DNA from 4 places in the Paenibacillus sp. G34 genome. Region 2 is predicted to be linked to each of the others. Evidence: riboswitches for the same ligand, from Rfam matches in the RefSeq annotation. Region 2 holds a riboswitch; each other region holds the start of a gene.
The links. A riboswitch is a leader RNA that binds a small molecule or an ion and turns the genes downstream of it on or off. The one in region 2 is predicted to bind cyclic di-AMP.
Positions count from the first base shown of each region.

Region 1: it holds a riboswitch for cyclic di-AMP, as region 2 does, so the genes downstream of both, AC1VYS_RS00135 (ubiquitin-like domain-containing protein) here and AC1VYS_RS10450 (C40 family peptidase) in region 2, are expected to answer to the same signal.
Region 3: it holds a riboswitch for cyclic di-AMP, as region 2 does, so the genes downstream of both, AC1VYS_RS00510 (C40 family peptidase) here and AC1VYS_RS10450 (C40 family peptidase) in region 2, are expected to answer to the same signal.
Region 4: it holds a riboswitch for cyclic di-AMP, as region 2 does, so the genes downstream of both, AC1VYS_RS16345 (3D domain-containing protein) here and AC1VYS_RS10450 (C40 family peptidase) in region 2, are expected to answer to the same signal.

Region 1 is NZ_CM166469.1:29,414-35,344, forward strand. It holds gene AC1VYS_RS00125 (HD domain-containing protein) at 1-384, shown strand, start outside; gene AC1VYS_RS00130 (TatD family hydrolase) at 725-1,492, shown strand; cyclic di-AMP (ydaO/yuaA leader) riboswitch at 1,734-1,987, shown strand; gene AC1VYS_RS00135 (ubiquitin-like domain-containing protein) at 2,257-3,441, shown strand; gene rnmV (ribonuclease M5) at 3,597-4,142, shown strand; gene rsmA (16S rRNA (adenine(1518)-N(6)/adenine(1519)-N(6))-dimethyltransferase RsmA) at 4,147-5,049, shown strand; gene yabG (sporulation peptidase YabG) at 5,107-5,931, shown strand, end outside.
Region 2 is NZ_CM166469.1:2,274,792-2,280,722, forward strand. It holds gene AC1VYS_RS10430 (xanthine phosphoribosyltransferase) at 1-461, shown strand, start outside; gene AC1VYS_RS10435 (hypothetical protein) at 560-889, shown strand; gene AC1VYS_RS10440 (hypothetical protein) at 1,007-1,225, shown strand; gene AC1VYS_RS10445 (carboxymuconolactone decarboxylase family protein) at 1,410-1,739, shown strand; gene AC1VYS_RS10450 (C40 family peptidase) at 1,843-2,307, opposite strand; cyclic di-AMP (ydaO/yuaA leader) riboswitch at 2,313-2,444, opposite strand; gene pelA (pectate lyase) at 2,829-3,782, shown strand; tRNA gene AC1VYS_RS10460 (tRNA-Leu) at 3,987-4,071, shown strand; gene xynC (glucuronoarabinoxylan endo-1,4-beta-xylanase XynC) at 4,211-5,833, opposite strand.
Region 3 is NZ_CM166469.1:107,315-113,245, forward strand. It holds gene AC1VYS_RS00500 (c-type cytochrome) at 1-196, opposite strand, end outside; gene AC1VYS_RS00505 (GNAT family N-acetyltransferase) at 346-843, opposite strand; gene AC1VYS_RS00510 (C40 family peptidase) at 1,177-1,647, opposite strand; cyclic di-AMP (ydaO/yuaA leader) riboswitch at 1,651-1,788, opposite strand; gene AC1VYS_RS00515 (hypothetical protein) at 2,083-2,937, opposite strand; gene AC1VYS_RS00520 (M1 family metallopeptidase) at 2,948-4,939, opposite strand; gene AC1VYS_RS00525 (YwhD family protein) at 5,041-5,544, shown strand; gene AC1VYS_RS00530 (transglycosylase domain-containing protein) at 5,732-5,931, opposite strand, start outside.
Region 4 is NZ_CM166469.1:3,624,324-3,630,254, reverse strand. It holds gene glgA (glycogen synthase GlgA) at 1-381, shown strand, start outside; gene AC1VYS_RS16360 (M20 family metallopeptidase) at 591-1,766, opposite strand; gene AC1VYS_RS16355 (ABC transporter substrate-binding protein/permease) at 1,991-3,430, shown strand; gene AC1VYS_RS16350 (amino acid ABC transporter ATP-binding protein) at 3,417-4,139, shown strand; cyclic di-AMP (ydaO/yuaA leader) riboswitch at 4,322-4,518, shown strand; gene AC1VYS_RS16345 (3D domain-containing protein) at 4,521-5,192, shown strand; gene AC1VYS_RS16340 (polysaccharide deacetylase family protein) at 5,321-5,931, opposite strand, start outside.

The DNA of each region.
Region 1 (5,931 bases), 2.2 Mb from region 2:
GACGATTCTGTTCTGAGTGAGTTATGCGAACGTTTTATGAATCGCAGGTTGTATAAGTATGTGGAACTCGAACAGATGGATCTGGATATGATCGAAGAAATTCGGGAAGCGTTTGTAAAAGTAGGCCTGAATCCCGAGTACGATCTTGAAATTGATTTCCCAACGGATAATCCGTATGATGTGTTTCGTCCAGATCAATCCACGGATAAGCAAATACTTTTGCTGGATCGGCAGGACAAGCTACATGAGTTATCAGAAGTTTCTGATATTGTGCGTTCCATCAGCGGACTTCATCTGGGCAAACATCATCTGTACTATCCGCAAAATAAGGTGGATGCTATCCTTCATGAATTACCGTCCCATATACGCCCCTATTTTCTGTAATCATGAGTGATGCAGCAGGGTGAAACATTTTGATACTAAAAGACTTTCTAAGAGAGCTATTTTACATGATACATTAATCTGCTTTAATGGCGAGGATGTGTAGATCGACATAATTTTGTAATCCATGTGAATAAATATACAGTTTCACACACCTGTTCTTGCAAGATGTTGATTTGACTTTTTGTTTTTCTTCTATATATAGTAGCTTGAGTATTAAAAATGAAAATAACTGAAATGGTTGTTTGTCCCAATCAATTTATGATGAAAAAAATAAATTTTGAATTCAAACGCAGGAAATAATCCGAATGTAACTTTCGACATGAAGGGAGAAATAAAGAGAATGTTATTCGACACACATACACATCTCGATGCACCACAATTCGACGAAGACCGAGAGGACATGATCCAGCGGGCCATTGATGCAGGCGTTACTCGTATGATCAACATCGGTTTTAATCGGGAAACCATTCCGACAACGATGAAATTGGCTGAAACGTATGATTTTATCCATGCAGCTGTAGGGTGGCATCCGGTGGATGCGATCACGATGCAAGAGGGTGATCTGGAATGGATTGCATCATTGTGCAAACATGAAAAAGTGGTAGCAATCGGTGAAATTGGTCTTGACTATCACTGGGACACTTCACCGAAGGAGGTACAGCACCGCGTATTACGACAACAAATTGCATTGGCACGTGAATTAAATATGCCTATTGTTATCCATAATCGGGATGCTCATGAGGATATTGTGCGTATTTTGCGTGAAGAGAAGGCTGGGGAGGTCGGCGGTGTGATGCATTCCTTCTCAGGCAGCTGGGAAACAGCGAAAATGTGTCTGGATTTAGGATTCCATTTGTCCTTTGGGGGACCTGTCACATTTAAGAATGCCAAACAGCCTAAAGAGGTGCTAGCCAAAGTGCCGATGGATCGATTTTTCCTGGAAACAGACTCCCCGTATCTGACACCCCACCCTTATCGTGGAAAACGGAATGAGACAGCGCATGTACGTCTGGTTGCCGAAGCAGCTGCGGAAATTAAAGGCATTTCGGTGGAGGAAATTGCTGCAATAACCACCAAAAATGCCATGGAACGTTTTGGGATTCGATAAGAAATCGAGTAAATCAGGTGAAAAAGGGAGTTATAGAGAGGTAATTTGCTCTTTGCCTCGAATAATTGAAGAATATTACAATATTTTAACCAAATATTTAGAAAAACGTACTTGATCCATGCTTTACAACATGCATCAAAACAGGATATCATCTTTTCAGTGAATTGTTGTGCGGAAAATTGGACAGATGTTCGGGGGATGAACAAAGGGACACTTTCCGATGAAACAACATTACTTTCATGAATCAATCTCGCTGAGTCTCCGTTATCGGAGAGCGGGGGAACCAATAGGGCTTAAACATCGGTGATTCTAGCCGGTGCGCATCGTTCGCTGACCCAAAAGCAGCGGAATGTTCTGCGAAGCCATATTTGATTTCTTCTTTGGGTCTCGGGGTGAATTCAAGGGCGTCCGCCATGAGCGGGTGACCTAAGATAGGGCGGCTCTCTTTCGCCCGAACCCGACAGCTAACCTCGCAAGCGGAAAAAGAGAGGCAACCTCGTGCATGAATTTCCGATATTCAAAATCATTCGGAAGCCACGAAAGGGTCTCTTACACTCTTTCTTTGGCTTTTTTTGTTTTGAATAAAAGAAATATTGTCATCATACGGTAGGTATTCAGGAGGATGACATCATGTTGCGAAGAGGGGTTCATGGTGCAGAACCGGTCATTATCTCTGATCTGTGTTCTGTAGAAAATTTGGTATAGTCGCGTCAAAGACATCATGCATTACTTTAGACGGCGAGGCTATGAAGGAGGACGGAGAAGTGGGCATATTCCAACCAGAAGAGACCCATGAGTCACGATCATCCAGTAAGTCTTTCGCGTTGCGGTGGAAGCATGAGAACTTGCGTCAAATGGCATTGATCGCGATATTCTCAATTGCGCTTGCAATCATGATCTTGTTAGTCGTTTACGGTCAGGCCGGGAAGCAGGTATCACTGGTTATTGACGGCAAAGCTCAGGTGGTAGAGACTCGTACAGGAATGCTTCAGGAAATGTTAGAGGAGCAATCAATCACAGTCAGCCCTCACGACAAGGTATCCATGCCCATGAACGGGGCAATTACCGACGGAGACCGAATCGTTATTGAGCGGGCCGTTCCAGTTAAAATCACGGCAGACGGAGACACCAAGACTCTTTATACAACCGATTCATCGGTACAGGGTGTAATTCAGCAATCAGGTATTAAAGTTGCAAATCATGATAAAGTGTATCCAGCGCTCGGAACCGCAATTAAAGCGGATATGAAGATACGTGTAGTGCGTGTAACAAAGCATACAGTGGATGTGAAACAACCGATGGCTTACAAGGTTGTGAAAACGGCAGACCCGAGTTTATTCCAAGGGGATAACCGTGTTGTAGTGAAAGGCAAGGAAGGCACAATCGTGCAGCATATCGAAAAGGTATTTCAAGACGGAGAACTGGTCTCCAAAAAGATGGTGGGTAAAACGGTCGCAACCAATCGTGTAGATAAGGTGATCGCTGTAGGTACGAAGGCGAAGCCGGTTGTGAAAGAACCTGAAGTTCAATTGGTATCGGCCAAAACTTCAACGACCAAAAAAGCAGTAACAACGAACTCGAAGAAAACATCTGCCTCGGGCAGCAAGGTGATTACGGTCTCCGGGAATTCTTTTAAATATTCTAAAGTTTTGAAAAATGTATCGATGACTGCCTACTCTTCAGAAGAGCCGGGTATTGGTACAAAAACAGCTTCTGGTACTCGTGTAACGGAAGGGCGCACCATTGCGGTTGATCCCAAGGTCATTCCAATCGGCTGGTGGGTATACATCGAAGGCCTCGGCTTCCGTCGTGCGGAAGATACAGGTGGCGCTATTAAAGGGAATAAAATCGACGTTTATTACGACAGTGTGAAGCACGCCCTGAATTTCGGACGTAAAAAAGGCAAAACGGTCTATGTGATTGGTCCAGTGAAGCCGGAAGCGAACTAAAATCGTTTTACTTTGAAATGGGAATGCTATAAAATAGTTGCATGAATGATTCATGCGGAATATGCGGCGGAGGGGTCTGAATTCAGTCTCCTCCGCCGTTTGGCAGAGAAGAGGATATTCCTCTTCTTTTTGCGTTAGAAAGGAAGAAACGGAACATGATAAAAGAAGTGATTGTTGTGGAGGGTCGTGACGACACGGTAGCCATTCGTCGGGCGGTCGAAGCGGATACGATTGAAACCGGAGGCTCTGCCATTAATCAGCGTATTCTGAAAAGAATTGCACTTGCTCAGGAGAGGCGTGGTGTCATTATTCTGACAGACCCGGATCATGCAGGGGAGCGTATTCGCAAAATCATCGCCAATAAGGTGCCTGGTTGCAAGCATGCTTTTATTCCAGAGGCAGACGCAACGCGTAAAGGGGATATCGGGGTAGAGAATGCTTCACCGGAAGCCATTCGTCATGCGCTCGCTCGCGTACACACATCCTATGAGGGTGCACCTAGTCTAATTGATTGGGAGGATCTGATCGAAGCAGGATTGATTATACACCCGCAAGCAGCTGCACGTCGTATGGAGATGGGAAATTTGCTCGGTATCGGGTATTGTAACGGCAAACAGTTCCACAAACGGTTGAGTGTATTCCAGATTACAAGAGAAGAGTTCTCCACTGCATTAGCGCAAATTGAACGTGAAGGATTGTGAGCATATGAAGGACATGGAACAAACCATTGAAATAGCAACACCGAAACGTACCAAAGAAATTATTCAAAAGCATGGATTCTCTTTCAAGAAAAGTCTGGGTCAGAACTTCTTGATCGATCAAAATATTTTGAACAAAATCGTAGGCGCAGCTGATTTGGACGAGTCCAAGGGGGCACTGGAGATTGGTCCGGGTATAGGAGCTCTTACCGAGCGTCTTGCGCGTGTGGCTGGCCCTGTTACGGCTGTAGAGATTGATCAGCGCCTGTTGCCGATTCTGGGAGAAGTAATGGAGCCCTATCCCAACGTACGTGTTCATCATGGGGATGTACTCAAGCTGGATCTGGCCGAGCTGTTTGCTACGGATTTCGCTTCAGTCGATAAAGTCAGCGTTGTAGCGAACCTTCCCTATTATGTAACGACGCCGATCATGATGAAGCTGCTGGAAGAGAAGCTGCCCGTAGACAGCATCGTGGTCATGATTCAGAAGGAAGTTGCTGAACGCATGGCCGCTGCACCAGGTTCCAAAGATTATGGCAGCCTAAGCATTGCCGTGCAGTATTACAGTATGCCGGAACTGGTCTGCGTGGTTCCGCCTACCGTATTTATTCCGCAGCCGAATGTAGAGTCGGCGGTAATTAAACTGAAGGTGCGTGAGCAACCACCGGTACAGGTTCCGAACGAAGCACACTATTTCGAGGTTGTACAAGCTTCTTTTGCCCAGCGGAGAAAAACAATCTCTAACAATCTTAAAGCCCGTTTCTTCACGAAGGAGAACAGAGAACAGGCAGATCAATTGTTGGAGCAAGCTGGCATCCAGCCTTCACGGCGCGGCGAAACCCTAAGTTTGCAGGAATACGCGACCCTCAGCACCGTGATGTGGGAAGCGGGGGTTCGCGGCGAGCTTTAATTTCAATGAACCAATCCGGGTCTCTGCCCATACGATGGGGTAGAGGTGATAATGGTGATGAATATCGGAGACTTGGTCGTTCGGAAGTCATATGGTGGCGATGTGACTTTCCGGGTAGAAGGACTTCAGTCGGATGCTGCGGTTATTAAAGGGACCGAGTTCCGGCTGATAGCAGACTCCCCGGTGGACGATTTGATACAGGTTCCTTACGAACCACAGAGCGCAAAAACGCGTCAGGCACATATTAAAGCCCATCAGACGCTCTCACGTTTGCAGCAGAATCGAATGGAGCAGGCAGAGCGTAACCGGGAAGGTCTGATGCAAGAATGGACTGCTCAGCAGGAACCCGCTTATTTTGAAATGCCTGGCAAGGTGTTACATCTGGATGGTGACCCAAATTACTTGAAAAAAAGTATGAACCTGTATGAGCAACTTCGTGTTCCTGCGGAAGGACAGTATGTACATGAATCAGCTATGGCTGATACGTTGTATCGTCTGCTGCCCAAAGTCCGTCCGGATATCGTCGTGATCACGGGTCATGACGGTGTGCTAAAAACACGACAGCCTTATGATCTTTACAGTCTGGGAAGCTACAAAAACTCACAAAACTTTGTCTCGGCCATTCAGGTTGCAAGGCAATACGAACGTCATCTGGATGCGCTGACGATTATTGCCGGAGCCTGTCAGTCTCACTTTGAGGCATTGCTGCGTGCCGGTGCAAACTTTGCCAGTTCGCCAGGCCGAATTCTCATCCATGCGCTTGATCCGGTCTACGTGGCTGCCAAGGCTTCCTTCACGTCTGTTCGTGATACCGTAAACATGACTGATGTATTGAATAACACGATTAGCGGCATCCAAGGTGTGGGCGGCGTGGAAACCAAG
Region 2 (5,931 bases):
AATTTGCTTCACGTTTTCGCGAGAGTGGAGTGACGCGGGTGATTACGGTTGAATCCTCAGGGATTCCGGTTGCTTTTGCCGCAGCACACGAACTCGGGGTGCCTCTGGTATTTGCCCGCCGCAAAAAAACGCTTCTGGCCGATCCTGATGCCTACTGCGAACGTGTACCATCCTTTACGAAAGGGATCGTAACGGATATCATGGTATCTCGCGAATTCATTCATGAGAATGACCGCATTTTGTTCATTGATGATATTATTGCGAACGGAGACGCTGCGCGCGGTGTCATCAAAATTATTGAGCGTTCCGGCGCAGAACTTGTGGGATTTGGCGTGGTGGTCGAGAAGTGCTTCCAGGCTGGTGCCCGCACGATCCGGGAGCAAGGGATTCCAGTGGAGGCTCTTGTCCGCATTCGTTCACTGAACCATGGCACCGTGCAATTCGACGATAATGAAATATGACATTTTGAAGGAAATAGGGCCTAAATTTTGAACTATGACTTTGCATGGACGCCGATTTCCTTTATAATGGGGTTATGTTAGGGAGAGGAGGCAACACCATGGGGAACCAACCGGCAACAGACCAATTTTTTATTGATAAGCTGGCGGAATCGAAAGTTCATTTTGAACGTGCCCTGGATTGTAAACATACGGAATTCGATGACCTTTATCCCTATATGATTGAACATCCTCAATTTTTCTGGTACAAACGCTATGTTGCCTGGTCAGAATTACTGACGATAGTAGGCTTGTGTGAAGAGTTGTCCTTCTCTTGGAAAGAACAATTTACACCGCACCAAGTGGAGTACCTTGAAGAACGTGTGATGTCCGCCAAAGTGCTTGATTTTTGGTTCGAGAAGAACGACAGCAAAGAGCACGCGCAGCGGTAACTCTCAGTCGGGACATTTTTTTCGAATGACATGACAGTCCAATACAGTCACGTGAGACCTAAATGATCTTTCATTTAGGTCTCTTTTTGTAAGAAATTTGAATATAGGAGTCTAAATATGATTAGTGATACAGAGTTGGATGCCCTGCGATTATCAGGGGAAAAGGTAAGAGTAGTGCGCGATGAGCTTGAGTCTAACGATGTAACGGGCATCGTGGTAGCTTGGGATGACGAACAAGTGCTGATTCGCAGGCAGAATCGCCGTGTGGTGAAGCTGGATCGGTCATACCGTTATCAGCTGTTCAGTGAGCCGCGTCAAAGTGCCCTCAGTGAATAAATAGCATGAGTGCTTATTCAAAGGCGTATTCATTTTTCAAAGGATTCACCAAAGCGTATTCTTCAAACCAAATGTTTGGATTTACCATCGAGACTTGGCATATTTGTGACTCATGCGAGAGAAGATAAATACAGTGAGTGGAAAAAATCGCTGTATTTACAGCCGAGAGGGTGTGCTTAAAGCTATGACATTGATGAATGATAAAGTTCATGCTTATAAGGATCAGATTGGCGCATTGAGCGATGTTCTCCCGGATGTGGTGAAATCATATCATGAGTTTACAGGAGAATGCTTCCAGCCTGGTGTGCTTGATGCCAAAACGAAGCAGTTAATTGCATTAGGTATTGGATTGTTCGCTAATAACGAAGTTTGCACGTTTTATCATGTTGAGGAAGCTCGGTCCAAAGGTGCAACTGATCAGGAGATTATGGAGACCGTGGCTGTCGCTGGAGCAGTAGGAGGCGGACATGCCTTGTCACAGGGAGCCATGCGTGTTCAGAAGGCGTTGCATTAGAATCTGAATTTTCACATCGAAAAGGAGGTCCCCGATTAGAGAGGGACCTCCTTTTTATGGTTAATGCATATGTCGAAGGGGAATGGACTACTTAGATGTCTGCTTAGATTTTACCTAACATTTTATTATACATAAATTGTCCTGTCACCCGTCTTGCTGTTACATAACGATCATTGAAATAAGGGTTGGACAACTTGGTGATGCTGACACCTTTACTGCTTGAAGCATGCGCGAATTGACCTCCACCAATGTATACTCCTGTATGGGAGATGCCTTTGCCGGTTGTGTTGAAGAAGACCAAATCTCCTGTACGAATGCTTGCTTTGGAGACAGGTGTGCCGGCTTTTGCTTGTTGCTGCGACGTTCGTGGCAATTCAATGCTGTATTTGTTAAAAAGATATCTCATAAACCCGGAACAATCGAAGCCAGCCATGGTTGTGCCGCCCCATTTATACGGGATGCCTGTCATATTGTTAACCACCGTATTAATTGTGCTTGCCTCTGTGCTTGTTGCCCCGGATGTAAATAGTACTGCAGCTCCAAAAATGGAAATAATCAGTTTTTTCAAAATCAATGTTCTCCCTTCGATGCCTACGGAGTTAGCTAAGGGTTCGGTAGAAGGTTCCCTATATTTCCTATGTATAAGAATAATTCACCCAAAATGGTTCCCCCGTTTTCAATCCTGAAACTCGGCAAATGAATAATTAAGTTTTTGTAACTATTTGAAACTATATTGCATAAATGCGTAATTGTCAAACCGGTTTAAAACACTTCATTTAGCCTCAATGTTAGCGGAATTATCATTTTTCGTCATAATAATGTTTAAAAGAGGGGTCTAAAGATTACAAAAAAGTCATTAATGTTTCATCAGAGAGAGAACTGGATAATAAACAAGTTTGTCAAGAGCTAAAAGAGTTATTCCTATATGTTAAATTAAAGAGAATTTTTGCGTGTTGTTGCATATATTGACAAAAGTTTATTTATTGCATATCATACATTTAATACATACAAAATTTGTATTTAAATTGTTTTCATTGGGATTTGTTTGGTTGAGTAATCAAATTTGTGAATTGGGGAGTGTGTTGTCTTGTGAAGGCAAAAAGATTAGTAACATTTGTACTGGCGTGTTCTATGGTATTCTCCGTAGCAGGAATGGCTGTCCTTCCTGTACCAACTGTATCGGCAGCTGATGCTTCCGGTACAACAGCGAGTCTATCCGATATTTTAAAAAATCAGCGACCGGATGGAGGCTGGAGAAAAGATTACAGTCAGACGTCAGGTGAATGGGCCAAATCGACGATCGATAACAAAGCTACATACTCGGAAATCAGAAGACTAGCAAGTGAGTTCAAAAAAACAAATGACCCGCGATATTCGGCTGCAGCGATCAAAGGCATCAACTTTTTGCTTAATATGCAGTACTCTAATGGTGGTTGGCCGCAAGTCTATCAAAGCTCCGGCTATCATAAACATATAACCTATAATGATGATGCAATGATTAATGTATTGTACTTGCTCGATGAAGTCGCAGGACGTAAGGGGAACTTTTCCTTTATCGACAGTTCTCTAGCAAATCGCAGTAAAAATGCCGTTTCCAAAGGAGTGGATGCCATCCTAAATACCCAGGTGGTATCGGGTGGGAAGTTAACGGCTTGGGGACAACAGCATGATTCCAGTTCATTAAGACCAGCCGGGGGCAGAATCTATGAAGTGCCTTCATTAACGGCAGGTGAGAGCGTAAACATTGTGAAGTTTCTGAAAACGAGACCAGCTAATTCAAGAATCACTGCATCCATCAAAGGTGCCGAAGCCTGGTTTAACAAAGTAAAAATTACAGGATATCGGTATGAGAGAGCGAATGGGGATAGCCGAATCATTGCTGATTCCAGTGCATCACCGATCTGGGCCCGTTTCTATGAACTCGGTACGGACAAACCGATCTTTGTGGGACGTGATGGCGTTGTGAAATATAAGCTAAGCGACATTGAAAAGGAAAGAAGAGGCGGTTATGCATGGTACGGCAACTGGCCGTCCAAGCTGTAGAACATTCATTTAACTGGACCTTCTAAGTAAGCCCACTGCTAACTGAAATATAAGCTTAATCTGAAGCAAGCCTGATAAGTGCGAATCGGATACATATCGGATTCGCACTTATTCGGTGATGAATAGATGTGTATGTTGACATGTTAAACTGCGCGTGGTATATTATTTCTTGTCGCCGATAATAATTGGAAAGACACAATATATGCGGTCGTGGCGGAATTGGCAGACGCGCACGGTTCAGGTCCGTGTGGGCTAACCCCCCGTGGAGGTTCGAGTCCTCTCGACCGCATAAGATAGAAAAGACCCCTTAGGCTTCTGCCTAAGGGGTCTTTTCTATCTTATGCTACAAGGACAATCAACAATCTTTAATTACAGTACTGGGCTCAGACGAACAAAGAAAATTAGGTTTTCTGCAACAACCAAATAACTTATGATGCTGCAGTTACTGTAATGTTATCAATGTTCGGTCCCTCTGTGCCTGTTGTTACGATCCGGAGTGTATTCGTACCTGAATTCATAGGCACTTGAATTGTTTTTTCACCCCAAGTTGACCAGCTTCCTGTTTGAGTAAAGGGTTCATTACTGAGTACTTTTGTGCCATTAACATAAATATCTAGAGTCCGCGTACCACTTTCCAAAGCGTAACGAAACTTTACATTTTTGGTGCCTGTGATTGCGTTATTAATATCATTCCATTGAATTGCGGAGCCTGTATAAGCGTTGAAGTTAACATAACCAGAACCGGTGAAGCCCGGATAAGCTGTTTCAATGACTGCATCCGTAAGTGTTGTTCCTGTTTCGGCCTCATATGTGGTGCCAGTGCCTACATTGCCGCCACCGTTGCCACCAGTAATATTAGCAACAAATGTGGTTACACTCTGTGCTGGAAGTTGAGCTGTGAATGCGCCATTGGTAACGTTAATTGGTGCAAGACTTGCGAGATTACGACTGCTGTCTGTTACATATGAAGATACAGTGGATGCATTGCCATTTTGCAACACAAAGCGTTGGCTTTTTGCCGAAGTACTGCGGTTAATCGCTACGACGACGACCTTGTTATCTCCTTTGTAAGCAGACACGAAAGTGTTTGTATCCGGGTTTTTGGAAGCATCAACTCTGACATAGCCTGGGCGAACAAATTTGGAGAAATGAGCCATATTGTAACCACGCTTACTGATCGTACCGTCTTCTTTCATTGGTCCATAAGATCTACGGATATACCACCATACATAGGCTTGGAAATCGCCTTCCACCATTGCATTGTGCATGTGGTAGGAGATATCGAGCGATTCTGGCCAGCGGTCAGCGGAATTGTTATCACTGTTCGGATAATATACCTCAGTCATCCAGAGCTCTTTGCCGGCTCCTTTTTGTTTGAACAGAGGATAGGCAAAATTGCTGAACTGTGTTCCGTACAAATGTGCTCCCAGAATGTCCATGTTAGCAAGAGCTTGCGGATCATTCAGAATAGGGTCAGATATGTTTTTCAGGTATTGGAAGGATTCTGGAGCCATGACTTTGGTTCCTTGAATGCTGCCTGCATTTTCTTTCATGAAACGCAGAATCTCTTGCGGTGTCCACCAAGTCCATTCATGAGCATAATCCGGCTCGTTTTGAACGGAAATGGCATATAAGTTCACGCCGTTATTTTTCATATAAGTTACAAAATCATTCAGATGTTGCGCGTAAGCAGCGTATTTGTCATACCGTAATCGTTTTGCATTGGGATCACCGTTTCGATTAAACGTTTCAACCATGCTGCTTGGAGGATTCCAAGGGGATGCAAACACGATAGCTCCCTTTTCAATTGCACGTTTGGCTGTAGCCAATTCCCGAGACCAGTTATTCCGATCCGGGTCAACCCAGATGCGGAGCACGGAGAATCCCAGTTGGTTCTGATCATTCCCGAAAGCGGTTTCACGTTGTGCTGCAGTTAAGTCACCGATCCAAGCTGGATGGTTGATGCCGCCAAAGCCACGGATGACTTGTTTCTCTGATGCTAAGTTAATGTTAGCGTCACTTGCTGCGGATACGTTCGTTGGGGTTAACATCAATGGTAGTGCTGTTAAGCAGGCTAACATAATGTTGACTGATTTTTTAAATTTGAGATTTAACTTCAATGTGCTCACTCTCCTCGATATAATTGACT
Region 3 (5,931 bases), 2.2 Mb from region 2:
CTTGAAGCTGATCACCGTGACAGGAAATACAGTTGGCTTTCACCAGTGTTTCAGCCTGTCCAGCATCCATAGCTACTTCAGGCATGGACGGTTTGGCTTCCTTTTCTACTTCCTCTTTACCTGGAAGCGTAAACATTAAAACAATAGCTAAAGCACATGCTGCAAAAAATACCCCGCTCATGATCCATTTGTGCATCCCTTATGTCCCCTCCAGAATGAAAGATCATCTAACTCAAACTATCCCTATCATTATAACGGAAGCTGTCATTACATCATAGCATTTTGTGGTAATTTTTTGAACTAATCACCAAAGAGAGACAAATTGAAACCATTTTAATCATTATTTTACGCTCTAGGGCCTTCATAGACCATGCAATAGAAGGGCTTTAAACCACTTGGGGTTTGGCGTTCATATGTATCCTGAATGATAAATCCGCTCTTTAGATATACTTGAATAGCACGGTTGTTCCAAGTAAGTACTTCAAGATCGATCTCATTGTACGGATTGCGGCGGATGGCCTCTTGTACGATGGCTTCAACGAAAGCTTTGCCATGACCTTGACCACATTGATTCGGGTGCATGCCGAGGCCAATACGTGTAACATTCTGGAGCGGAAAATACTGTGCAAAACCATACACATGATTATCCTGATTCAGGACAATGGCATATTGCTCTTCTCGCAGTTGTGCATCTCCAAACTCGACTTCCAGTGCTTTCATCTGTTCCCACGGCAACCAGCTATAGATATTGTAAGGCGGATCATATTGCCAGCTACAGATGAGTTCTGCATGACCTTCCTGCATAGGCACCACATGAAACGTCAAAGGGGCTTCATTCTTCATATAAAAGCGCATGCTCCTCTCTCCGTTATCCGTTCATTGTTCACTCTACAAAAGACCTGTCCATTTGACAAGTCTTCAATTCTCAGAAAAAAATGAAACAAAAGTACGGATCACTCCGTTTATATTATAACGGGTTGGGTAAAAACATCATAAGGGCACGGATCAACGAAGGAAGATAACATGTTGGTTCAGGAACATATACATGAATTGTAGCATCAGCAACCACATGGGATCAGAAAGCATAAAAAAACCGCCGGATACATTCCTGCGGAGAATGTACCGGGCGGTTCTGTTTATACTTCGTTACAGTATGATGTTGATTCCGGCTTGTCCCTAGTCGAGGGCCAAAGACTCATACGCGTCCGTGCTCATAATCCGTTTAGCGCCAATGTAGCGGTTAGCCCAGTAATCTTCACTCAATGAGCTGATCGTTACACCTTTGGAAGAAGAAGAATGTGCGAACTTGCCACTTCCTACAAAAATACCTACGTGAGACACGCCTTTACCTGTTGTGTTAAAGAACACCAGATCTCCAGGTCTCATCTCCATGCGAGATACGGAATCCCCCATGTCGTATTGAGAGCTAGATTGACGAGCCAAATCAATACCTAGTTTGTCGAATACATACCGTGTGAATCCGGAGCAGTCAAAACCATCAAGTGTTGTTCCTCCGCTTTTGTATGTAGTTCCCATTGCTGAATCAATGACTTTATCCATCTTAGAATCTGCAAACGCGCTGCCTGCTCCAAGTGATAATGCAAATGTGAGGCTAAGTACTGCTGCTGTAAGTTTCTTCTTAAACAAGTGATATACCCCTTCCAACGCCTGCGAGGTTAGCTTAAGGATTCGGTTGAAGGTCCCCTATGATCCCTCTGTTTCAAGATCAATTCACCCATAACTGGTTCCCCCGCTTCCCAGGTGCCAAGAATTTGGCTATGCTAGTTATTGCACCTGAAAAAGAAAAGAAAATTTAATTTTAAGGATTTAATTTTAAGTTGTTACAAATAAGGATTTAAAGATTACAAAGTTGTTACTAAAAGCTCACTGCGATTATTGTACCAGAGGCTTAGTACTTTGGCAACGTTTAGCAGCAAAATTAGCAAAAAAAACCTCGACCTTTGACGGGGAAAGGTCGAGGTTTGTGTATTTATACGCAATAACGAATGAAATGTTTAACATGAGATGGTAACAAATTTTTATTTTTGAAAGCGATATCAGATTGCATGCGAAATTGTGGGATTAACCTATATGATCTTCATTTCTGGTTGATGTCGATTGCCATAAGCGAAAATGACTACAAATTTTCCACATGCTGAGCAGGCTGCGGGCAAGGGGGTAGGTTTGTTGCAAGATCAGCCCGGAGAGTCCTGTCAGGAACCATGAGGCAGATGTGAATGCACCAAAGACAAACAAATGAACAACTCCGAGCGCCAGCGCAATGCCGATGACAGGGAAGATGCGGCGTACAGCAATCCACAGTCCCTTAAATGTACCGTGAGTTCGTCCTTCTCCTTCAGGGTCAGAAATGCCAAACTGCATATAGAGCACGGCATGGTGTACAATCCAGCCATAGATGATCCAGCTTGCTACATATGGGATGCCAGGAAGTAATAGATGAAGAGAATGAAAGCTATCCATTATTGTTGAATACAAAATGGGAACGAGCCAGTATCCAGGAAGTAGTATGAGTACTGTACGTATGGTGTGCGTCAGGAGCATCGGTTTCCATAACTTTTTAATGCCCTGAATAAAAGGAATGCGTTCTTCTGTAGAATTGTAATGTTGAAGGGAGTAAAGCAATCCTGCTTGAATGAGTGGACTGATCAACAGGCGAAGCAGCAACATGGCACCCAGAATCCATAGATAGCGCTGGACTTCCGGGCCAGACAGACTCAGCTGGCTTTCCATTTTGAATAAAAGTGTGCTTAGCTCTCCGACATCGTCTGTTGGGTAACGTAGCAGAAGAGGAACGACAGCCGATTGAACAAGCCGATAGATAAAATATCCCCAGATTAATTGATAGACAAATAAAAGTGCGGCAATAAACATATGCTGACGGACGAGAAACCAGCCTTCACGAATTTTTGCTTTCACTGTCTCCACCTCACCATGACAGACCTCCGAATATGGCTTCAATTAATTTCGTAGCACTCATGTTCCAGCGGGATTTGGCTTGCTCATCCAGTCCGGTTCTCAGGAAATTGTTCATATGGCGATTTTCGAGCACAATGTCATACAAAGGGTCGGTCATGGCCCAGGTGACAGGAGATGTATATGTGAGCTTATAGGTAATGCGCTCCTCGCGGCCATCCCATTCCTTAGTTACGGTATGGCCGTCCTCAAAAGCAATCCGGACAGGAACATTTGGGAAGTCGCTGCCTTTTTTGACAATAGTGACAGAGGACTCGTACATTTTTTGGCCGTCCTTTTCTATAGAAGAAACGTTGATCTTCTCCACAGCAAAATCGGCCATGCCGCTTTGGTAGACGTACTGGTCAAAATAATCCGCCCAAGAGGTGCGGGTGACTTGCTCAACCACCTTCTGGAAATCGACCGTTGCGGGATGTTTAAAACGATATTTTTTGACATACGTCGAAAGGATTCGTTCCATGGTCTTCGCTCCGACTTGCTGTTCGATGCCGAGAAGCACGAGCTTGCCTCGGGTATATACGTTGGAAGCATATTGATTCTGCGAATCAAACTTCCACGAGGGCTGGGTTAGAGGAGCAGGAGATGTGATCAGACCTGATTGTACCGGTAGATTCGGAATCAATCCGTATTCCTGTTCCATCAGTTTATCTTCTGCGTAGGAGGTGAATCCTTCATCCAGCCAAGCCTCTTCAAATTCATTGCTGGCAACCATACCATAGAAGTATTGGTGTCCAATTTCATGTGCAACTGTGCGCTCCAGATCGTAACCCGGTGTTGTGTCATCGGCTCCAAAGGCTGTAATGAGAGTGGGGTACTCCATACCTCCGGCACCGTTTGCGGTTTTTGGCGGGACAACGATAGATAATGTGGCATAAGGATAAGGGCCGAACCACTTGCTGTAATTCGTCAATGCAGCTTTGGCAGCAAAAAGGTAACGCTCTTTCAGATCCTGATGTGCCGGGTCCAAGTAGAGTTTAATACGTACGCCGGGTACGTTGGGGGCAGAGAAGGGTTCTTCTGTATAGACAAAGTCAGGGGAGGCCGCCCAAGCAAAGTCATGCACATCATCGGCATAAAATTGATATACTTTCTCGCCATTCTTCAAGACCGCCTGCTGCGTTGGAAATCCGGTTGCTGCCACTTTGTATGTTTCGGGTACTCGAATACGCACACTGTAGATACCGAAGTCAGCATAGAACTCGGAATTGCCGTGATACTGGTGCAGATTCCAGCCTTCTATGGTACGGCCCCGTCTTCCAGCAGGCTCGTAAGCACTGAGTTTGGGGAACCACTGGCCTGCCATGACAAAATCATCCGTTTTGCCCATTCGTGCGAAGATTTTTGGCAAATTCACTTCGAACTTTGTGCGGATTGTGATGCTTTCCCCACCTTTGACAGGTTTGGGCAGACGAACCTTGATCAGCGTTTTATCTTTGATGTTCCCATCATCCGGTTGTACATACTGCATCCGGTGCAGCAGGGAAAGCCCGTCCTCCGTCTGCATGTCGATAAACTTCATGGAGCCATAACCATCTGTAGGCATGACATCGCCGCGAAGCTTACCGCCGGATTCTTTCATAAATGTAGTATCCGCAGAGGAGAATGCATTCGGGTACATATGAAAATAAAGCTCGTTCACCGTTTTTTTACCCGGATGAGTCCAGGTTATGGTCTGTGTGCCTTGCAGTTTGTTTCCCTCGTTCAGCTTCACATCCATGTGGTATTCAACCACACGTTTGCTGTATACCTCGGCTGTAGGGGATTGTACACTTTCCGGGGGGGCGGGCGCTCCGGTTTTGGCTGGAGGCTTGCCCGATTCTGGAGCGAGTACGGGTAACTCAGATGAAATGGAGCGATTGTAACCGAGTGTGATCCATATCCCTCCGGCAAGCAAACACAAGGCCAGGGATGCGGTGAGCCAGCTCTTGGCGCGTCGTGGAATCATCGTTAAATACCTCCCGTTGACAAGCATCTACAGCATGTATATGTTTGCAATGGGCTGATTATTAGTTAAAATATTTATATCAACTCTTGGAGGCTATGAACATGGACCAAAATGAGCAAAACGGCAAGAAACAGATTGCCTTGAATATCGTGAGTGCGAAGAGCAAACATAAAGGTTTCGGTGCAGGTTCCATTGATCTGAACAACCTTTCACCGGTCATCATTGATCAGGGCGAAGCCAAAATCGACGTTGGTGCAATGCACGCGAAGAGTAAAGTGGAACGAGGCATCAAATTTTCAACCAATCGTGAAGATGTTCCAAATGGACGCCAAGTATGGCTGGTATGGGTCGCTGTAGATCGCACGGAGCAAGGACAGCTGTATGGCGGGGCAACTGCATGTGAGATGTGGATTGATACGGAAGCCAAACGGGGTTGGAAACTACTTGCGGATCACGTCAACCGGATGGATTATGCGATGAAACGCCGATTTATGCTGGATGAACTGGGACCAGAAGACCGAGCGGCATTGAAGACCCTGCTGATCTCCCATAATGAAGAGTGGTGGAACGCATCTCCCGATGAATTGAAAGAGGCGCTTGCTTAGAGTAAAAAAAGAACAAAGCAAAACAAGCCCCGAACCCAGTTATTCTGGTTCAGGGCTTGTTTTGTATTCAGTGCAGATGTGAGGAGGGTCTATACACACATCTGCATATTTATGAGATGTCCATTTCAGTAAATGGAATCATTATACATGAGGCTCTATGACGCAATTAAGTCATTACGGATATGCGTCACTCTACCCACCAGCGTTTGAAATCACTCCACCAGGAATGCTTCTGCTCTTGAATTCCCTTTTGATTCTCTGCCGCACGTTCTTTTTCATCCTGCGCAGCATCCCGTTTCTCTTCCTCGCCACGGCAGACTTCAGTGGGCTCGGTTCCTTGAATAAACACTTCCAGCCGCTTCTCTTCACAGCCGTTGCCTGCGAGTT
Region 4 (5,931 bases), 1.3 Mb from region 2:
TCAGCTCAGATCACATTCAATGATGGGTTGTCTCGCCGTTTCTACGCAGGGAGTGACATTTTCCTGATGCCATCCAAATTTGAGCCATGCGGAATCAGCCAATTGCTAGCCTTACGCTATGGAAGTGTACCGCTTGTAAGAGAAACAGGTGGTTTAAATGATACGGTACAAGCTTACAACGAGTTTACAGGAGAAGGTAATGGTTTCTCGTTTACAAGCTTCAATGCACATGACATGATGAATACGATTCGCCGTGCAGAAGAGTTTTATCGTCAGCCGAACGAGTGGAAGAAAATTGTGAAAAATGCAATGAGCGGAGAGTACAGTTGGGATGTATCGGCAGAGGAATATATGGATATTTATCGTCGAATTCAAGTGTGATCTAAGAAGTAGCTTTTATTTTCGTTTGGAGTGCCGCAGTTTATTAACTGCGGCTTTTGTAGTTGCAAAAAAAGGGCAGGTTTGGATACCGGACTTGAATTAAATAATTCAAAACGGTTCAAACTTACCCTAGAATCAACCCGGAATCATAAGTATTGCTTCTTTTTTGAAAGATGTCTTGGTGTAACTGTAATCCAATACAAGCAGTTTTAGCGACTGATTTGCTCAAACTCCTTACGGATCGCTTGTAGCAGTTCAGGCTTGCTCAACACATCATAAGCTGTAGCAGCGAGCGCTTTGGCTCCCAAAATCATGCCGTCCAAAGCACGTTCTTGCAACGCCAAATCACGGAATTCAATGGAGTGCAGCGTATGGACTTCATCAACGACACGGATATAAGGATGAATTGCTGGGCATCTCAGGGAAACATTACCGATATCCATCGAGCCATGGTCGTTTCCACTAACGATCTCTTCCTGCGATATGCCGAGTTCCATTAAATTCTGACTGAACGTGTCAGAGAAGGTCTCATTTGTAACCATCTCATCATAGGATGTTTCGTAGTTGAATGTCACGAGTTTACACCCTGTCTGAAGTGCAGCACCTTGTGCAATCTGAATGACCCTTTCGGTCAGCACATTCAATTCTTTACGTGTGGCTGCACGTACATAAAACTGAGCAGAAGCATAGTCCGGAATAATGTTGGCAGCCTGTCCGCCACTGTTAATGATTCCATGAATGCGAACACTGCTCTTCACTTGCTGCCGGAAAGCGTTAATTCCAGTAAACGTTTGGATGACCGCATCGAGTGCATTGATTCCTTCATGTGGACTGGCTGCCGCATGTGAGGATTTGCCATGAAACTCAAATTGCACAGCATCAATGGCGAGGGAACTGCCTGATTTTTCGTAGGCATAGAACGGATGAGCCATAAGTGCAACATCACAATTATCAAATAACCCCGCTTCCGCCATCGGAACTTTAGCCCCGCGCGTCTCCTCTGCAGGCGTACCAAAGACTTTGATGGTTCCGCCGATTTCGTCCACAATGGCTTTCAGGCCAACGCCTGCCCCGAGGCTCATCATACAGATTAGGTGGTGTCCGCAAGCATGACCAATTTCCGGCAAAGCATCATATTCACATAACAGTGCAATCGTCGGGCCCGGCTTGCTTGAAGTGTAAGTTCCGATGAAAGCCGTATCTAATCCAAGAATCGGAGCTTCAACTTCAAACCCATGATAGGAAAGTTCTTCCTTTAAACGAGCGGAGGCCAAATATTCTTCATTTCCAAGTTCAGGATGGGCTCCGATATATGATGAAATGTCTTTGAAACGGGAAGCATATTGATCAATAACGGTAAAGATCTGATTTTTATTGGTTGTCATAGATTAACTCCTTAGGCAAAATGAAAATAATTTAATGATTATAACATGTTTGCAGTATTTTTTCAGAAACAAGTCAAGATTCGATCTTGAAAATGCATTGCATAATCATGCATTGTACTTTATAATGACTCAGTCATCAACATGACTGACGAATCAGTATGTAATCGTAATTATAGCATTGTAAGGGGAGAACAAGGTTGAAATTAATAAGTCGTTACACCGTAATGCTGTTAACGTTCCTTCTTTTTCTGACGGCGGCTGCACCTGCGGCGCTGGCGAATGAAACAACAGTCAACAGCTCAGGCGGTAAAAAATTGGTGCTCGGGACAAGTGCCGATTTTGCACCGTATGAATTCCACAAAGTCATCAATGGCAAAGACGAAATCGTTGGATTTGATATTGCGATTGCCAAAGAAATCGCAGCGGATCTCGGAGCCGAGCTCGTTATTGAGGATATGGGTTTTGACGGACTACTGCCCGCGCTTCAAAGTGGCCGTGTAGACTTAGTCGTGTCGGGCATGACACCGACGGATGAGCGTAAGCAGAGCATTGATTTCTCAGATACGTATTATAAATCCAAACAAGTCATTATGGTTCGTAATGTCGATAAGGACAATTATCCAGACATGAAATCACTGGAAAATGTCAAAATTGGCGTACAAAAGGGATCCATTCAAGAAACGATCGGACAGAAAATTCCAGGAGCAAAGCTGACTTCACTGGATAAAATATCCGACATCGTTCTTCAACTGCAAACAAAACGTGTAGACGCAGCCATTGTCGAAGATACTGTAGCTGCTGGTTACCTGGATGACATTATCGGTCTTGCTGCAGCTGTTCCGGACGAAGAGCAGGCTGAGGCAGCTGTCGGCATTCGCAAGGGCAATACGGAGCTGTTAGCCTCTGTAAACAAAACCTTGGATCGCTTGAAAAGCGAAGATAAAATCAACCAGATGGTTACGGAAGCAAGTCTCCTGATGGCTGATAAAGTAAACAAGTCTCAAAACATTTTTCAACTGTTCTGGCAGTACAAAGGATTATATGCGACAGGTATTGGTTACACACTTCTGCTGTCGGCGCTGGGTGTATTATTCGGAGTTATAATCGGTCTGATTATCTGCCTGTTCCGTCTTCACAATATGGCGATTCTACGCTGGATTGGTACAACGTATGTTGAGGTGATCCGGGGTACGCCAATGCTGGTACAACTCATGATTATCTATTACGGGGTGTCCTTAACCTTTGGTATTAACTTCTCAGCACTTCAGGCAGGGATTATGACGCTTTCCATTAACAGCGGTGCGTATCTCGCCGAGATTTTCCGCGCCGGTATTCAAGGCGTTGACCGTGGTCAATTGGAAGCAGCTCGTTCACTTGGGATGGGCAGAGGCGCGGCGATGCGTTATATCATTTTGCCACAGGCCTTCAAGGCCGTTTTGCCAGCGATCGGTAACGAGTTCGTAACGATCATTAAAGAATCATCGATTATCTCGGTTATCGGTATGGTGGATATTATGTATCAGGCAAGTGTCGTTAAAAATCTCACATTCCAGGGTCTTAACCCGTTCATTATTGCAGCAGCGATATACTTTGTCATGACATTTATTCTGTCCAAGCTGCTCGGACGATTGGAAAGGAAGTTGGGTGCAAGTGATAGACGTTAGACAATTACACAAATCATATGGTAAAAACGATGTTCTGAAAGGCATTGACGTAACGATTGGCAAAGGTGAGGTTGTTGTGGTCATTGGCCCTTCGGGTTCGGGGAAAAGTACATTTCTGCGCTGTCTGAACCTGCTTGAGCAGCCAACTTCGGGACAGATCGATTTTGAAGGTGTGTCGATTACCGATCCCAAGCATAACATTAATGCTACACGTGAGAAAATGGGCATGGTATTCCAACACTTTAACCTGTTCCCGCATAAAACGGTTCAGCAAAACATTACGATTGCCCCAATCAAGGTGAAAAAGCAATCTACAGATGAAGCAAACAAAATTGCCGAGGATCTTTTAAAAACAGTTGGTTTGGCTGACAAAAAAGATGTTTTTCCCAATCAGCTGTCTGGTGGACAAAAGCAACGGATTGCGATTGCAAGGGCACTCGCGATGCAGCCACATGTTATGCTGTTTGACGAGCCTACATCAGCTCTTGACCCTGAGATGGTCGGTGAAGTATTGGAAGTTATGAAACGGCTTGCCGAAGGCGGAATGACGATGGTTATTGTAACGCATGAGATGGGCTTCGCGCGTGAAGTGGGTGACCGGATCCTGTTTATGGATGGCGGGGTTATTGTCGAAGAAGGCACACCTGATGAGGTGTTCGGAGCTCCAAAACATTCGCGTACACGAGACTTTCTTGCAAAAGTACTGTAATTCATGCCACTCTGTATATAGAGTAAAATGAATAACAGCGTTATCGGATCATGAATCCGGTAACGCTTTTTTGTTTTAATAAGAAAGATGAGGTAGGAAAGTAACGTTTCTGTTACCTGATTATCATATCAAAACGCCAATTGGAAACATTTACTACAGCTTAAGGTTACAAAATTGTGATATATTCAAGTCTGCCGAAACTTCCGAAGTGGAAGTGCGGGGGACGTAACAATGCAGACATATGGAGACATATCAGAAATATGCTGCTTGGGGTGAATTAGGAATACATAATGTTTCAGCATTTCACGTACAGCCTATAGGGTGGGCTCCTCCATCCGAATCCGACAACTAACTTCGCAGGCATCATGAGGGAGGAAGACCATGTATAACAAGAAACGTATAGCCAAAACTGCCATCGCACTAATGACATCGATTCTATTCATTCAAGCCGTTCCAGCTCACGCGGATTCCGTTCATGTGGCCAAAGAAGGGGACACCTTCTTCACCTTATCCAAGCAATATGGCATTGATATGAACACCTTAATCAAAACGAATAAAGATATTTCACCTTATAACATCTATGGTGGTCTGAAAATTACAATTCCAGGTAACGAAAACAAAGCCGTAGCAGCACCGGTTCAAGCGAAGTCACAGGAAACGACGGTTACAACTGCGAGCCTTGACGTGAATCCGGATAACAAAGTGGTACAAGCTTGGGGTAAGACACTTGACTACAGCAAAACACTGAATGTTAAAGCAACAGCATATTCAGCGGATGCTTCCGAAAATGGTGGATGGGGCGCTGTTGATTATTTTGGCAATCCGCTCGAACTCGGCACGATCGCCGTGGATCCAAAGGTGATTCCATTTGGAACAAAGGTATTGGTGACTGGCCATACACATCCAGGGTTGCCTAAACAGGCTTTCATAGCAACTGCTCTGGACGCAGGCAGCGCCATTAAGGGAAATCGCATCGATATCTTCATCCCTGGAAGCAAACAGTTTGTAAGTTCGTTTGGTTTTCAGGATATTGAGTTGTACATTTTAAAATAAGACTTAAACCCTTCCCTTAATGGATTTGGGTCACAAGTTGAATAGAGTATTAACTTAAACAGAGTGTTCTTGCGTAATCATGATAGGTATGATTCATGATGACGTAGAAGAACACCCTGTTCTTTCACTTATTGTTTCTCTTTTGGCAGTTTAAGCATTTCGTCCAATGTAACTAATTCATACCCTCGGTTTCGCAATTCCTCAATAACTTCAGGCAAAGCCTCTACTGTACCTTTCAGGTTCGAACCTGTACCGCCGCCAGCGTGCTGTAATACGATGGAACCAGGTTTCACGGCGGTGAGAATATTATGTTTTACCTTTTCCTTGTCTAGTCCTTTCCAATCGAGAGAATCCACATTCCAATTCACGATGCTGTAATGCTGTTTTGCAGCCCATCGCAACTGCTCTTCATTAATGTCCCCATACGGAGGACGAATCATTTTGGGCGTATATCCTGTCAGACGGTGAATAATATCGCCGGTATGTAATATTTGTTTGCGAAAGGCAGTCATCGATAATTTGCTGAATTCAGGATGATTGTAGCTGTGATTGCCGACGATATGTCCTTCTTTCACCATACGTTTCACCAAGTCCGGGTGTTTCTCCGCACGACTGCCAACAACAAAAAAGGTAGCTCGAACCTTATATTTTTTTAATACATCAAGTACCTGTGGCGTAAATCTTGGATCAGGCACATCATCAAAAGTCAGTGCAACTTGTTTGGTGGAAGGACCATTGG